2 regions of the Rhodoferax sp. RT4P68 genome follow, and region 1 is predicted to be linked to the other one. Evidence: predicted binding sites of a transcription regulator. Region 1 holds the regulator's gene; the other holds the start of a gene.
What was found. The regulator NrdR, encoded in region 1, represses ribonucleotide reductase genes. The targets are predictions, from matches to a motif close to CACNANATNTNGTG.
Positions count from the first base shown of each region.

Region 1 (6,505 bases):
CCAGATAGGGGGTCGCCCATGCCAAGGGCGTGCGGTCCAGACGGATTTGCACATCGGCAATACGGTCCGTCGCCGAGCCCGAAAACACCAGGTCGGCCGGCTGGCCAGCGGCGCTCCCACCGTCAGCTGCGTTCAGCTGCGCCGAGCCCTTCAGGCGCATGGGTTGCTCGAATGGCCACCGCACATCGTCCAGCTGCAGGGCAAGTCGGTCCGCCTGAAGTCTGGCGGTCTGACCCGGCGATGCCGCCTCGTCGGTCCAACGCACCGCGCCATCCTGCAACTGCAGCTTGGCCAGACTGACGGACCAGGCTGGCGCGGCTTGCACCTCCCCGGCCGGCGCAGAAGCAGCGGACGCCGGCGCGACGGCGTTGTTGGCGGCGGCGGGAGCCGCGTGGCCTTCTGCCGGCGCCAGGTTCACGCGGCCTTGCGCATCACGCCGCACGGAAAGCTGCGGGGCCACGATGTCCAGCGAAGCGAAGCGGGCGATACGCTCCAGCGGCCGCAGGTCGTCAATGGCCAGCGCGATGCGTTCCACCTCGAGCAGTTCGCCCTGCGCTGCATCTTTCACGGCCAAGTCTTGCAGCGTCAGCTTCCCGTCGAGCACCAGTGACACGCTGGGTGTCTGTTGAAAGCGCACCCGGATGTCGGCGTCGACCACGCCCGCTGCCAACGACACCGGCAGGCCGGCCGGCAGGTAGCCGAGATAGGGCGCCAGGTCCAGTTGCTGGACCTCCAGCTTCAACTCCGTCTTGCGCGACGCCACGAACGGCGTGCTCTGGGCTGCCGAATCGAAGGCGCTGCCATTGAGTTCAAACGCGAGCCGAGGTTCGGTTTCGATCTCCCGATGGGCGGGGAAGTTGCTGAGGAACGGCAGGCCGAGGTTCAGGTCGCGGATCGTGTGTGTCTTGCCGACGACCTGGTCGGTCACATCCGCACGGCCGCCAGACAGGGACACGTTGTAGACCGCGAACGCAAGCGGTTCGCCCGGCGGCTTGTCCGACGGTGTCGACAGCCGCGCGAGGATGTCGTCGACGTCATAACGCCCAGGCGCCATCTGTACCAACTGAAGGCGAGGCTGATCGATGCTGAGTGCGTCGATCACCGGTCCCAGCCGCAGCAGCGATTGCACCGCGAGGTTGGCGTACAACTGGTGAACGCTGAACTGCTCGGTACTGCCGTCCTGCGAACGCACGACGAGGCCGTGGACAGTCAGTTCCAGCGTCCATGGTCGAAAGTCGATCTTCTCGATCTGCACCTCGCGCCCCAGCGCCTCGCCACCGAGGCGTTCGATCTGCGGCTTGAGGATGGCCGGCAGCCACCACATGGCGGCGCTCCATAGAAAAGCCAGGGCCAGGAGCGTCAAACCCAGCCTGCGGGCCCACGATGGCAGGCGGTTTCGAAAGGCGGCGCGCATGCTCGGGATGGTACTTCGGGCCATTCGGACTACGCGATGGGGGGCCCAAATGAAAAGCCCGGTGACAGGCAAAACCTGACACCGGGCTGGGCGGCTGACTCATCGTCTTTTGCCGCCGGTTTCGCAGGCGGGAGGTCAATGTCCCGACCATACGGTGAAGGCAAGAGATTGCCTTCGTGGTGTACCGGGGCTACACGTGCGGGCCACAGCCTGCGTTGTGCTCCTACCGGTGAATGCTCGCGATGTGCAAGCGCCTTCACTCTAGTTGCCGGCTGGGCGCATTTCAAAGACACCGTGTCAATGGCAGAACCGCACGTCATTGAAGCGTTTGTGTTGACACGCAAGGGCGCTGCCGCACACAAAAAAAGCAGCGTCTCCAAAACACCAATTGATATAAAAGATAGCATCGTTATGCTTGACTCGATATTAGAACCATTTCTACAATTCGCCATCTCCAACCGGAGACCTGGGGTTTTCCCGTAGCGCCATGAGGCCAAGAATCGCTTTCCATCATCAGGAACGCCGCGATTCCCGGAAACAACCCGTCCAATCGACAGGACGACGATGGCGCCCCCGCAGGGCTCCACAAGTCGCCTTCTGAGATGAGGGAAGCGATGAAATCATTGCGAAAATTCGGCAACGGATTGCGGACTTTCGGGTCGGACGTTGCACAAGGATTCTTCGAAATCACCCACAACGGTTTTGCCTTGCTGGGTTTGGTGGTCGTGGTTTGTGCCGTCAGTGTGCTGGCCAAGCCAGAGCTGCGCCAGTCGGCCGAACTGGAACTGATGGGCTGGCTGAAGCAGCGTAACACCGTCGTGGCCGAACCAGTCTGGGAGCCGGTGGAACTCGGTGCGGTCGACCGCGCGACGGCCGCCAATCCAGCCAATCTGCCCAAGCAGCAAGCTGCTGTGGCGTTCTGGTTGAGCAAGAAGTACCGCGTCGCGCCGGAGCCGCTGAGCGCTCTGGTCTCCGAAGCGTACGAAGTGGGTCGCGCCACCAAGCTCGACCCCACCCTGATCCTTGCGATCATGGCGATCGAGTCAGGCTTCAATCCGTTCGCCCAGAGCACGGTGGGTGCTCAGGGCCTGATGCAGGTCATGACGCGCGTGCACACGGAGAAGTACGAGAACTTCGGTGGCACCATGGCCGCGTTCGACCCTGTCACGAACCTGCGCGTAGGGGTGAAGATCTTGCAGGAATGCATTGCGCGAGCTGGCTCCGTGCACGGCGGCTTGCAGCACTACGTTGGCGCTGGCAACAGCGATGCCGGCAACAGTTACGCGATGAAGGTGATGGCCGAGCATGCCCGGCTGTTCCGCGTCGCCACGGGCCAAGCGCTGCCGGCGCCAGCGCCGACTGCCATTCCCGTCCTTGCGCCAGTCGAGGCCGTGCCCTCGACTGCCGAGGACACCCTTGTGTCCTTGTCCACGTACTGAAGAGCCCCGCGCGGCGCTGGGCTACACTAGCGCCTGTACGCAACTGGCGATAGGCGGCGGTCTCTCGCAGACCGCGCTGACGTGGACCCGCCGGACACTCTGCTCCTCGACAACCACTGGGAAGCGTACCGCAGGATTTCTGATCCTCGCGTTCAGCCGTTCGCCTGGGCAGCCCTTGTTCTCCTACAAGGTCACACCGCTGAGGACTGCCATGTACGACCGCAATATCCTGATCGAACAAGTCGACCCCGAACTGTTCGCCGCTATCCAGGCCGAAAACGCGCGCCAGGAACACCATATCGAGCTCATCGCGAGCGAAAACTACGCCTCGCCTGCGGTCATGGCCGCACAGGGGTCGCAGCTGACCAACAAGTACGCCGAAGGCTACCCGGGCCGTCGCTACTACGGCGGTTGCGAACACGTGGATGTGGCCGAGCAATTGGCCATCGACCGCGTGAAGCAGTTGTTCGGCGCAGACGCCGCGAATGTCCAGGCACATTGCGGCGCATCGGCGAACGAGGCTGTATTCCTGGCGTTTTTGAAACCCGGCGACACCATCATGGGGATGAGCTTGGCCGAGGGCGGACACCTGACCCACGGCATGGCCTTGAACATGAGCGGCAAATGGTTCAACGTCGTCAGCTACGGTCTGAATGCGCAGGAAGAGATCGACTACGACGCCATGGAGCGCCGCGCCCATGAGACCCGACCCAAGCTGCTCATCGCCGGTGCGTCCGCCTACAGTCTGCAGATCGATTTCGCGCGCTTTGCCAAGGTGGCCAAGGACGTCGGGGCGATCTTCATGGTCGACATCGCCCACTACGCTGGTCTGGTGGCTGCGGGCGTTTACCCCAATCCGGTGCCGCACGCCGACGTCGTCACATCCACCACGCACAAGAGCCTGCGCGGCCCGCGTGGCGGCATCATCTTGATGAAGTCGCAGCACGAAAAGGCGATCAACAGCGCCATCTTCCCCGGCTTGCAGGGCGGGCCGCTGATGCACGTGATCGCCGCCAAGGCCGTTGCCTTCAAAGAAGCCATGGCGCCAGCATTCAAAGTCTACCAACAGCAGGTGGTCGCCAACGCCCGTGTCGTCGCCGAGACGCTGACCGAGCGCGGCCTGCGCATCGTCAGTGGGCGCACCGAAAGCCACGTCATGCTGGTCGACCTGCGCGCCAAGGGCATCACCGGCAAAGAAGCCGAAGCCGTTTTGGGATCGGCCCACATGACGATCAACAAGAACGCGATTCCCAACGACCCGGAAAAGCCGATGGTCACCAGCGGGATTCGCATCGGAACCCCCGCCATGACCACCCGTGGTTTCGGCCTGGACGAGGCACGTGCGACGGCCCATCTGATTGCCGACGTACTGGACAACCCCCGCGACGAGGGCAATCTGGCCAGCGCCCGAGCCAAAGTCGCTGAGCTGACCGCTCGCTTCCCGGTCTACCGCTGAGCGCCACGCGCCGAACCGAGCGATGAAGTGCCCGTTCTGCAGCCATGCGGAGACGCAGGTCGTCGAGACACGCGTCGCCGAGGACGGCGCCTTCATCCGCCGCCGCCGCCAATGTGGCGGCTGCGACAAGCGCTTCACTACGTACGAGCGGCCGGACGTCAGCTTCCCCACCGTCGTCAAGAAGGACGGGCGGCGCACTGATTTCACGGCGTCTAAGCTGCGGTCGTCGTTTTCGCTGGCGCTGCGCAAACGCCCGGTCAGCACCGAGCAGATGGACCAGGCCATCGATCGTGTTGAAGAAAAGCTGCTGAACCTGGGTGTCCGGGAGGTTCCGTCCAGCCGCATCGGCGAGCTTGTGATGCGCGAACTAAAAAAGCTCGACAAGGTTGCCTACGTGCGCTTCGCCAGTGTCTACCGCAGCTTTGCGGACATTGACGAATTCAAGACGCTCGTAGACGAAGTCAAAAAATAGCACGCAATTTCTCGCTTCGATTTCGCTCGCTCCATTGTGCATACATAACATCTAATTTGTGACCTTTGCACTAACTTGTAACTAAGTGCATCAATACACTGTCTCCAGTTGATCAACGCCACTGGAGGCACACGTGAACCAAACTCGGGCTCTGCCCAGCTCGCCACGCATCGGGGGGTTCACATTGCTGGAGGCCCTGCTGAGCCTGGCCATCCTGGCGGTGCTGGCCTCGCTTGCCGCCCCGCATTTCCAGGCCACGCTGAGCAAGCAACGCGTCGGCGCCGTGCGCACCGAGTTGGTCTCCGCTATTCAGTGGGCGCGCTGGGAAGCCCTGCGGCGCAACACCAGGGTCTCGCTACTGCGACGTACCGACTGCAGCGCACACCTCTCCTCAGCCGACCAATGGGACTGCGGCTGGACCATCGTGGCGGGTGAAGACATCACGCGCAACAGCGTCGCCACACCCGACAACATCCTGCAAAGCTTCTCCGTGCCTGCGGGCGTCCGCATCCTGCACCAAGGCGGCGGCCCCGCGTTCCAGGTCGCGCGGTCCGGCTACCCGCTGTTGGTCGCCAACAAATTTGTCATCGGCAATCCCGCCCCTGGCACGACCGGTGTCGCCTCCGGGCGCCACGTTTCAACCCTGTGCATGAACCGCACAGGCCGCATCCGCACCATTGAAGGACAAATCACATGCTGAACAGCCACCATGGCCAGGCTGGCCATTCTCTGATCGAGGCGCTCGTCGCCATGCTGGTGTTGGGACTGGGGGTCGCAGGCCTGGCCTGGGCCCAGGCGCGTCTCGTGGTGGATGGCCGCGATGCCAACGGTCGGTCGAACGCGATCCTTTTGGCGGCGGACCTGTCGGACCGCATGGCGTTCAATTCCGCGACAGCAGCGGGCGGCGGGTACGCACTGCGCTGGCATGAGACGCCTGCAGCGCGCGATTGCCACACTGCAGCGTGCAACGGCACCCAACGGGCGCAGTTCGACTTGGCAGATTGGCGCGGCGCACTCGCCCGGTCTTTGCCCGCAGGTAACGCCGCAGTGTTTCGCTCGTCTTCCGATCCACGGCAAATCGGAATCGCGATCGCTTGGGGGCACGATCCAATGGCGTCGACCGCGCCGCTGACAGCTGCCGCCAACGAAGAAGGCACGTGCCCATCCCGGCAGCAGTGCCATGTGGTCTACGTGCAACCCTGAAGATGCAGCAGCCTACAGCACGCCACGCCCAGCAGGGCGCCATGTTGGTCGAACTGATGACCGGCTTGGTGGTCGGCCTGCTGGTGACCATCACGGCCCTGGCGATGCTGGCGTTCTTGCAAGTGAACGCCAGCATCCAACGCGATGCTTTCCTCCTGCAGCAGCGCAGCGACCTTGCACTGCATGCCATCGGATCCCAGCTGCGCCAGGCGGGCGCCATCGAACTGCAGCCCGCCGCACAGGGCGACACCATCCGCTTCAGCAACGCCTACAGCAGCGCGGCCATCAGTGGCGACGATGGCACCACCGACAGCTTGCGGATCAGCTACCAATACGCTGCAGGCGCTCGCGATTGCCTTGGCAATGAGCCGGATCCGGAGGAGACCGGCTCCAGCGTCAACAGTCGGTTCAGCGTTCTGGCCGGGCAGCTGCGCTGTCTGGGTAGCGACACTCAGGCAGGCAACCAGGTCATTGCGGACCGGGTGGAGGACTTCCAGGTGCGCTACGGCATCCGCACGGCT
Region 1 covers NZ_JBWMBB010000013.1:120,509-127,013, forward strand. Annotated here, with positions in the region: gene AC099J_RS24470 (DUF748 domain-containing protein) at 1-1,438, opposite strand, end outside; gene AC099J_RS24475 (lytic transglycosylase domain-containing protein) at 2,029-2,853, shown strand; ZMP/ZTP riboswitch at 2,883-3,030, shown strand; gene glyA (serine hydroxymethyltransferase) at 3,065-4,309, shown strand; gene nrdR (transcriptional regulator NrdR) at 4,332-4,781, shown strand; gene AC099J_RS24490 (GspH/FimT family pseudopilin) at 4,915-5,481, shown strand; gene pilV (type IV pilus modification protein PilV) at 5,475-5,984, shown strand; gene AC099J_RS24500 (PilW family protein) at 6,026-6,505, shown strand, end outside.

Region 2 (6,505 bases), on a different contig from region 1:
ATGCGCTTGTCGGCCGCGTTCACGCGGCGCGCGACGGGTGCTGGCTGCGTGGCCGGCGTGCGTGCAGCGGGAGTACGCGCAACGGCTGCAGCGGGCGTTGAAACGGGTGTGGATGCGGGGGCGATGGCACCGTCGTCGAGACGGCGCGCGGCCGCAGGCTGCACGGTTGCGGAGGGGGCGTACACGGAATCAGGAGAGACCAATGCCTCGCGGTTCCCGATGGAGCCGCCGTGCGTGGCAGATGGCGAGGAGGGCTTGACTTCGTCGTCCCAGGTGAGCATAGATTTTCCAGTGCGCAGATTATGAAAGCGGTGCTGTGAAATGCAAAGGACTCAACAGCATTCGGGCTGTGCACCGCGTGTGTTTGTTGCTCTGTCGCATCGCAAACGAGTGCTTCGTTCGCGATGCGATGCAGGCCGAACGCAGGTTGCTCATGCGCCTGCGTTCAAGCCCTCACTGGCAGGCTTCGCAAGTGGGGTCGTCGACGCCGCAGAACTTCACGTCGGTGGCCGGAGATGCCGCCAGCGGTGCGCTCATCTGCGCGTCCATCTGCGCGCGCGCCTTGGCCGCAGCCACGTCCATCGCGCTCATCTTCGGCGTGCTGTCCGTACCCGACGAGACGGCGTTCATGCGGCCTGCCGTGACGGTCGATTTCTCGGCGTGCGTGGCCCCGCGCGTGCGCAGGTAGTAGGTGGTCTTCAGGCCACGCGTCCACGCCAGCTTGTAGGTGTCGTCCAGCTTCTTGCCCGAGGCGCCAGCCATGTAGATGTTGAGCGACTGCGCCTGGTCGATCCATTTCTGGCGGCGTGCTGCGGCCTCGACCAGCCAGGTGGTCTCGACCTCGAACGCGGTGGCGTAGAGCGACTTGATCTCCTGCGGCACGCGGTCGATGGGTTCTAGCGAACCGTCGAAGTGCTTGAGGTCCATGACCATCACGTCGTCCCACAGGTGCAGACGCTTCAGGTCGCGCACCAGGTAGTGGTTGATGACGGTGAACTCGCCGGACAGGTTGGACTTGACCGACAGGTTGCCGAAGCAGGGCTCGATCGACGCGTCCACGCCGATGATGTTGGAGATCGTCGCGGTCGGCGCGATGGCCACGCAGTTGGAGTTGCGCATGCCATCCATCTTGATCTTGGCGCGCAGCGCGTCCCAATCCATCGTGGCCGAGCGGTCGACTTCGACGAAGCCGCCGCGGGCCTGGTGCAGCAGCTCCAGCGTGTCCAGCGGCAAGATGCCCTTGCTCCACAGCGAGCCCTTGTAGCTGGAATAGCGGCCGCGCTCGGCGGCCAGATCGGTGGAGGCCCAGTAGGCGTAGTAGCAGATGGCCTCCATCGAGGTGTCGGCGAACTGCACGGCTGCATCGCTGGCGTAGGGGATGCGCAGCTCGTACAGCGCGTCCTGAAAGCCCATCAGCCCCAGGCCCACCGGGCGGTGGCGCAGGTTGGAGTCGCGCGCCTTCTTGACGGCGTAGTAGTTGATGTCGATCACGTTGTCCAGCATGCGCATGGCCGTGGAGATCGTCTTCTTCAGCTTGTCGTGGTCCAGCACCTGCGTGGCGGCACCGTCGGCGCCGCGTGCGCCTTCCTTCAGATGCTGCAGCAGGTTGACCGAGCCCAGGTTGCAGACGGCGGTCTCGGTGTCGCTGGTGTTCAGCGTGATCTCGGTGCACAGGTTGGACGAGTGCACGACACCCACGTGCTGCTGCGGCGAGCGCACGTTGCAGGCGTCCTTGAACGTGATCCAGGGGTGGCCGGTCTCGAACAGCATCGTCAGCATCTTGCGCCACAGGTCGGCAGCCTGCAGCGTGCGGCTGGGCTTGATCTCGCCGCGTGCAGCCTTCTCTTCGTAGGCCGCGTAAGCCTTCTCGAAGTCGGCGCCGAAGAGGTCGTGCAGGTCCGGCACGTCGGAGGGCGAGAACAGCGTCCAGGTGCCTTTCTCCATGACGCGGCGCATGAACAGATCCGGGATCCAGTTGGCCGTGTTCATGTCGTGCGTGCGGCGCCGGTCGTCGCCGGTGTTCTTGCGCAGCTCCAGGAACTCTTCGATGTCCAGGTGCCAGCTTTCCAGATACGTGCAGACCGCGCCCTTGCGCTTGCCGCCCTGGTTCACGGCGACTGCCGTGTCGTTGACGACCTTCAGGAACGGCACCACGCCCTGCGATTCGCCGTTCGTGCCCTTGATGTGGCTGCCCAGGGCGCGCACGCGCGTCCAGTCGTTGCCCAGGCCGCCTGCGAACTTGGACAGCAGGGCGTTTTCCTTGATCGACTCGTAGATGCCGTCCAGATCGTCAGGCACGGTCGTCAGGTAGCACGACGAGAGCTGCGAGCGCAGCGTGCCGGCGTTGAACAGCGTGGGCGTGCTGGACATGAAGTCGAACGAGGACAGGACCTCGTAGAACTCGATGGCGCGCGCCTCGCGGTCGATCTCGTTCAGCGACAGGCCCATGGCCACACGCATGAAGAAGGCCTGCGGCAGCTCGATGCGGGTCTTGCGCACGTGCAGAAAGTAGCGGTCGTACAGCGTCTGTAGGCCCAGGTAGTCGAACTTCAGGTCGCGCTCGGCCTTCAGGGCCGCGCCCAGACGCTTCAGGTCGAACTGCAGCAGCTTCTCGTCCAGCAGCTCGTTGTCCACACCCTTCTTGATGTAGAGCGGGAAGTAGTCTGCATAGCGCTGGGCCATCTCGGCTTGCGTGGATTCCACGTCCAGCACTTCCTTGACGATGGTGTGCAGCAACAGGCGCGCCGTGGCGTAGGTGTAGTCCGGGTCCTTCTCGATCAGGGTGCGGGCGGCCAGGATGGCGGCCTTGTAGACCTCTTCGATCGGCACGCCGTCGTACAGGTTGCGCATGGTCTCGGCCACGATCGGGTCGGGCTTCACATCGGCGCCCAGGCCGGCGCAGGCGTCGGCAATCAGCTGCTGCAGCTGGCCCAGGTCGAGCGCAATGCGCTCGCCGCCGTCCAGCACGTGGATGGTGGGGGCCACGGGCTGCGCCTGCTCGCCCTGGCGCTGGCGTTCCTGGGTGCGGCGTTCGCGGTACAGCACATAAGCGCGGGCGATCTCGTGGTGCCCGCCGCGCATGAGGCCGAGCTCGACCTGGTCCTGCACGTCTTCGATGTGGAAGGTGCCGCCACCCGGGCGCGAGCGCACCAGGGCGCGTGTCACGGCCTGGGTCAGGCTGTCGACCTGCTCGCGCACGCTGGCCGAGGCCGCGCCCTGCGTGCCGTGCACGGCCAGGAAGGCCTTCATCATCGCCACGGCGATCTTGGTCGGCTCGAACGGTACGACGGCGCCGTTGCGGCGGATGATCTGGTAGTGCGCCAGCATGCTGGCAGGCAGGGTGTCGGCAACCGTGCCGCGGCCGGTCGGTTGGCCCTGTGTGGGCGTGGCATGCGAAGTGGATGGGAGGTGAGCTGCGCTTTGCATGGCTTCCTTTGATGGCAACGAAAAGGGGGAGGAATCCGGCGGCTGCGGCACCACCGCAACATGGGTGGAGGGCTGCCAGGGGGATCGGTGGCGCACACTATATCTAGGGTGTGGAGCTAATTCAAGCCACTACCGGTAGTGTATCCGGGTGCTTTTCCCCTCTGCAGATGAGGGCCGCGGGGTGGGCTGCAAGTGCGGCCCGGCGCCGGGCCTTTGGGCATCGGTGTGTGGCCGGCACAAGCCCCTGCGCACGCGCGTTGCGGGGCCATTCCGTCCGCCAGGCGGCATGCCTGCTGGGTTCGCGTCGCCGGCCTGCGCGCTGGCCATGTGACGCGCTGTTTCAATCGCGCTGTGTGCGCGTCACCACATCGGGAAAACACCGGGCCGGCCAAGCCAGGCCGCCGCGCAATGCCGACCAGTCGAAGCCCGGCCCCGGGTCTTGTTTGCGGCCCGGCGCGACGTGCTCGTGGCCGGCCATGTGGTTGATCGGGTAGCGCTGTGCGATGGCGGTGCACAAGCCGACGAGCGTGTCGTACTGCGCCGGCTCGAACGGCCCGCCCTCGATGCCTTCGAGCTCGATGCCGATGGAGTCGTCGTTGCACTCGTCGCGCCCGCGCCAGTGCGAGCGCCCGGCATGCCAGGCGCGCTCGTCGCAGTCCACGAACTGCCACAGCTCGCCGTGGCGGCGGATGTAGAAATGCGCCGACACCTGCAGGCTGCGGATCTGCTGGAAGTAGGGGTGGGCGTCCCAGTCGAGCTGGTTCATGAACAGCGCCTGCACGTCCTCGCCACCGTAGACGCCCGGCGGCAGGCTGATGGAGTGCAGCACGATCAGGTCGATCGCCGCGCCCGCCGGCCGTGGCCCGCAGTTGGGCGAGCGTTGGCGCCGCGCGTACCGGTACCAGCCGCCTTTCCAGATCGCGCGCGTGCTAGGTGGCGCGGGGGCGCTCTCAGGTGTCGTCATGGGGCTCGTTGTCCTGCGGCGTGGCGATGTTGAGGCGTGCGATGCGGTAGCGGATCTGGCGCAGCGACAGGCCCAGCCGCGCCGCCGTGGCCGTGCGGTTGAAGCCGGTTTCGTGCAGCACGCGGATCAGGATGGCGCGCTCCTGCTGGTCCAGGTAGCCCTGAAGGTCGCTCGGCGTCTCGCCCGGTGCAGGCGCAGCCGCTGCATCGCTGTAGCCCAACGGCATGCTGTCGGAGGCTGCGAAGCCGCTGTCCAGCTCATCGCCCTCGCTCATGGCCACGGCGCGGTGCAGCAGGTTCTCCAGCTCACGCACGTTGCCGGCCAGCGGGTGCTGCTGCAGCTCGAGCAGCAGCGCGGCGGAGGGTGGCGGCACCGGCATGCCGGACTCGTGGGCGATGCGCGCCAGCAGGGCCTGGCACAGCGCCGGCAGGTCGTCGCGGCGTTCACGCAGGGGCGGCACCTGGATCTCGATCACGTTGAGCCGGTAGTACAGGTCCTGGCGGAAGCGGCCAGACTTCACGTCGGCGGTCAGGTCGCGGTGCGTCGCACTGACGATGCGCACGTCCACCGTGTCCTCCTGCGTCGAGCCCAGCGGCCGCACGCTGCGTTCCTGGATCGCACGCAGCAGCTTGGACTGCATGGCCAGCGGCAGGTCGCCGATCTCGTCCAGAAACAGCGTGCCGCCGCGCGCTGCCTGGAAGTAGCCCGGCCGGTCCGCCAGCGCGCCGGTGTAGGAGCCCTTGCGCGCGCCGAAGAACTCGGCCTCCAGCAGGTTCTCCGGAATGGCGCCGCAGTTCACCGCCACCAGCGGCCCGCTGGCGCGGTGGCTGCAGGCGTGCAGCGCCTGGGCCACCAGTTCCTTGCCGGTGCCTGATTCGCCGCGCACCAGCACCGGTGCCATGCTGCGCGCCACCTTCTGGATGCGCTGCTTGACCTGGCGCATGGGTTCGGATTCGCCGACCAGGCGGTCCAGCATCGGCTGGGCGCTGGTGGCGCGTTCGCCTGTGGAGGGCCTTGCCATGGCGCCCGGGCGGGAGGGTGCGCGCAGCGCCGGCTGGGCCAGTTCCTGCACGGCCGAGGCCACCACCGCGCGGAACTGCTTCAGGTCCACCGGCTTGGTGAGGTAGTCGAAGGCGCCGGCCTTCAGCGCCTCGACCGCGCTCTCGGCCGAGCCATAGGCCGTCATGACGACGAAGCGCTCGGGCCGTTGCTGCGCCCGCAGCCCGTGCAACAGCGCCAGGCCCAGGCCATCGGGCAGCCGCATGTCGCTGATGACAGCGTCAAAGCGGTGCTCCTGCAGCAGTGCCTGCGCCTGCGCCAGCGTGCCGGCGGCCTCTACGCGGTAGCCCTCGCGCAGCAGCGTCAGCTCATACAGCGTGCACAGGTCCGGCTCGTCGTCCACCACCAGGATGTAGGCGCCCGCGCGCGGCGGCCGCAGTGGCGCGGAATCTTCGGACGGCGGGTGCGCCATGGTCATAGGGTGTGCAGGTGCGACGGGCGCGTAGTGCCTGCCCCGGCGATCGGCTTGGGCGGGCGGAACTGCACGAAGAATTCATTGCCCTGCACCGTCTGGCCAGCCACCCGACGCGCAGCGCGCTGGTAGCCAATGGTGGCGCGGTGGCGCTCGCACAGTTCGCGGCAAATGTACAACCCCAGCCCGCTGGAGCGGCTTTCCGACGAGAAGAAGGGCTCGAACAGGTGCTGCTCGACCGAGTGGTCCAGCGGCGGGCCGTCGCTCCATACCTGCAGGCTGGATTGGCGCTCGGGCGACAGCCGCGTCGACACCTGCAGCGCGGCCGGCGCTGCGCTGACGTAGCGCAGCGCGTTGTCCAGCAGGTTGACCAGCACGCGGCGCAGGTGGTCGGTGTCGAAGTCCACTGGCAGGCCCTGCGTGCCCAGGTCCAGGTGCAGCTTTCGCTGCTGCGGCGCGTGCCGTGTCCAGTCGTCGCAGATGGCGCGCACGCCTGCGTCCAGCAACAGGCTGGGCGGCGAGGTGCGCCCGGCCGCGGGGATGCGCGCCACGTCCAGCACCTCGTCGACGATCTTGGACAGACGCTGCGCGTTCTGCCGCACCATGCGCGTGAGCTGCTTGTGGGCCGGGTCCTGCAGGTCTTC
Region 2 covers NZ_JBWMBB010000003.1:453,831-460,335, forward strand. Annotated here, with positions in the region: gene AC099J_RS08620 (ribonucleotide-diphosphate reductase subunit beta) at 1-281, opposite strand, end outside; gene AC099J_RS08625 (ribonucleoside-diphosphate reductase subunit alpha) at 454-3,426, opposite strand; gene ampD (1,6-anhydro-N-acetylmuramyl-L-alanine amidase AmpD) at 3,767-4,390, opposite strand; gene AC099J_RS08635 (sigma-54-dependent transcriptional regulator) at 4,377-5,861, opposite strand; gene AC099J_RS08640 (sensor histidine kinase) at 5,864-6,505, opposite strand, start outside.
Region 2: a site for NrdR is predicted at 3,522-3,535, ahead of AC099J_RS08625 (ribonucleoside-diphosphate reductase subunit alpha). Genes of this name have one in related genera too.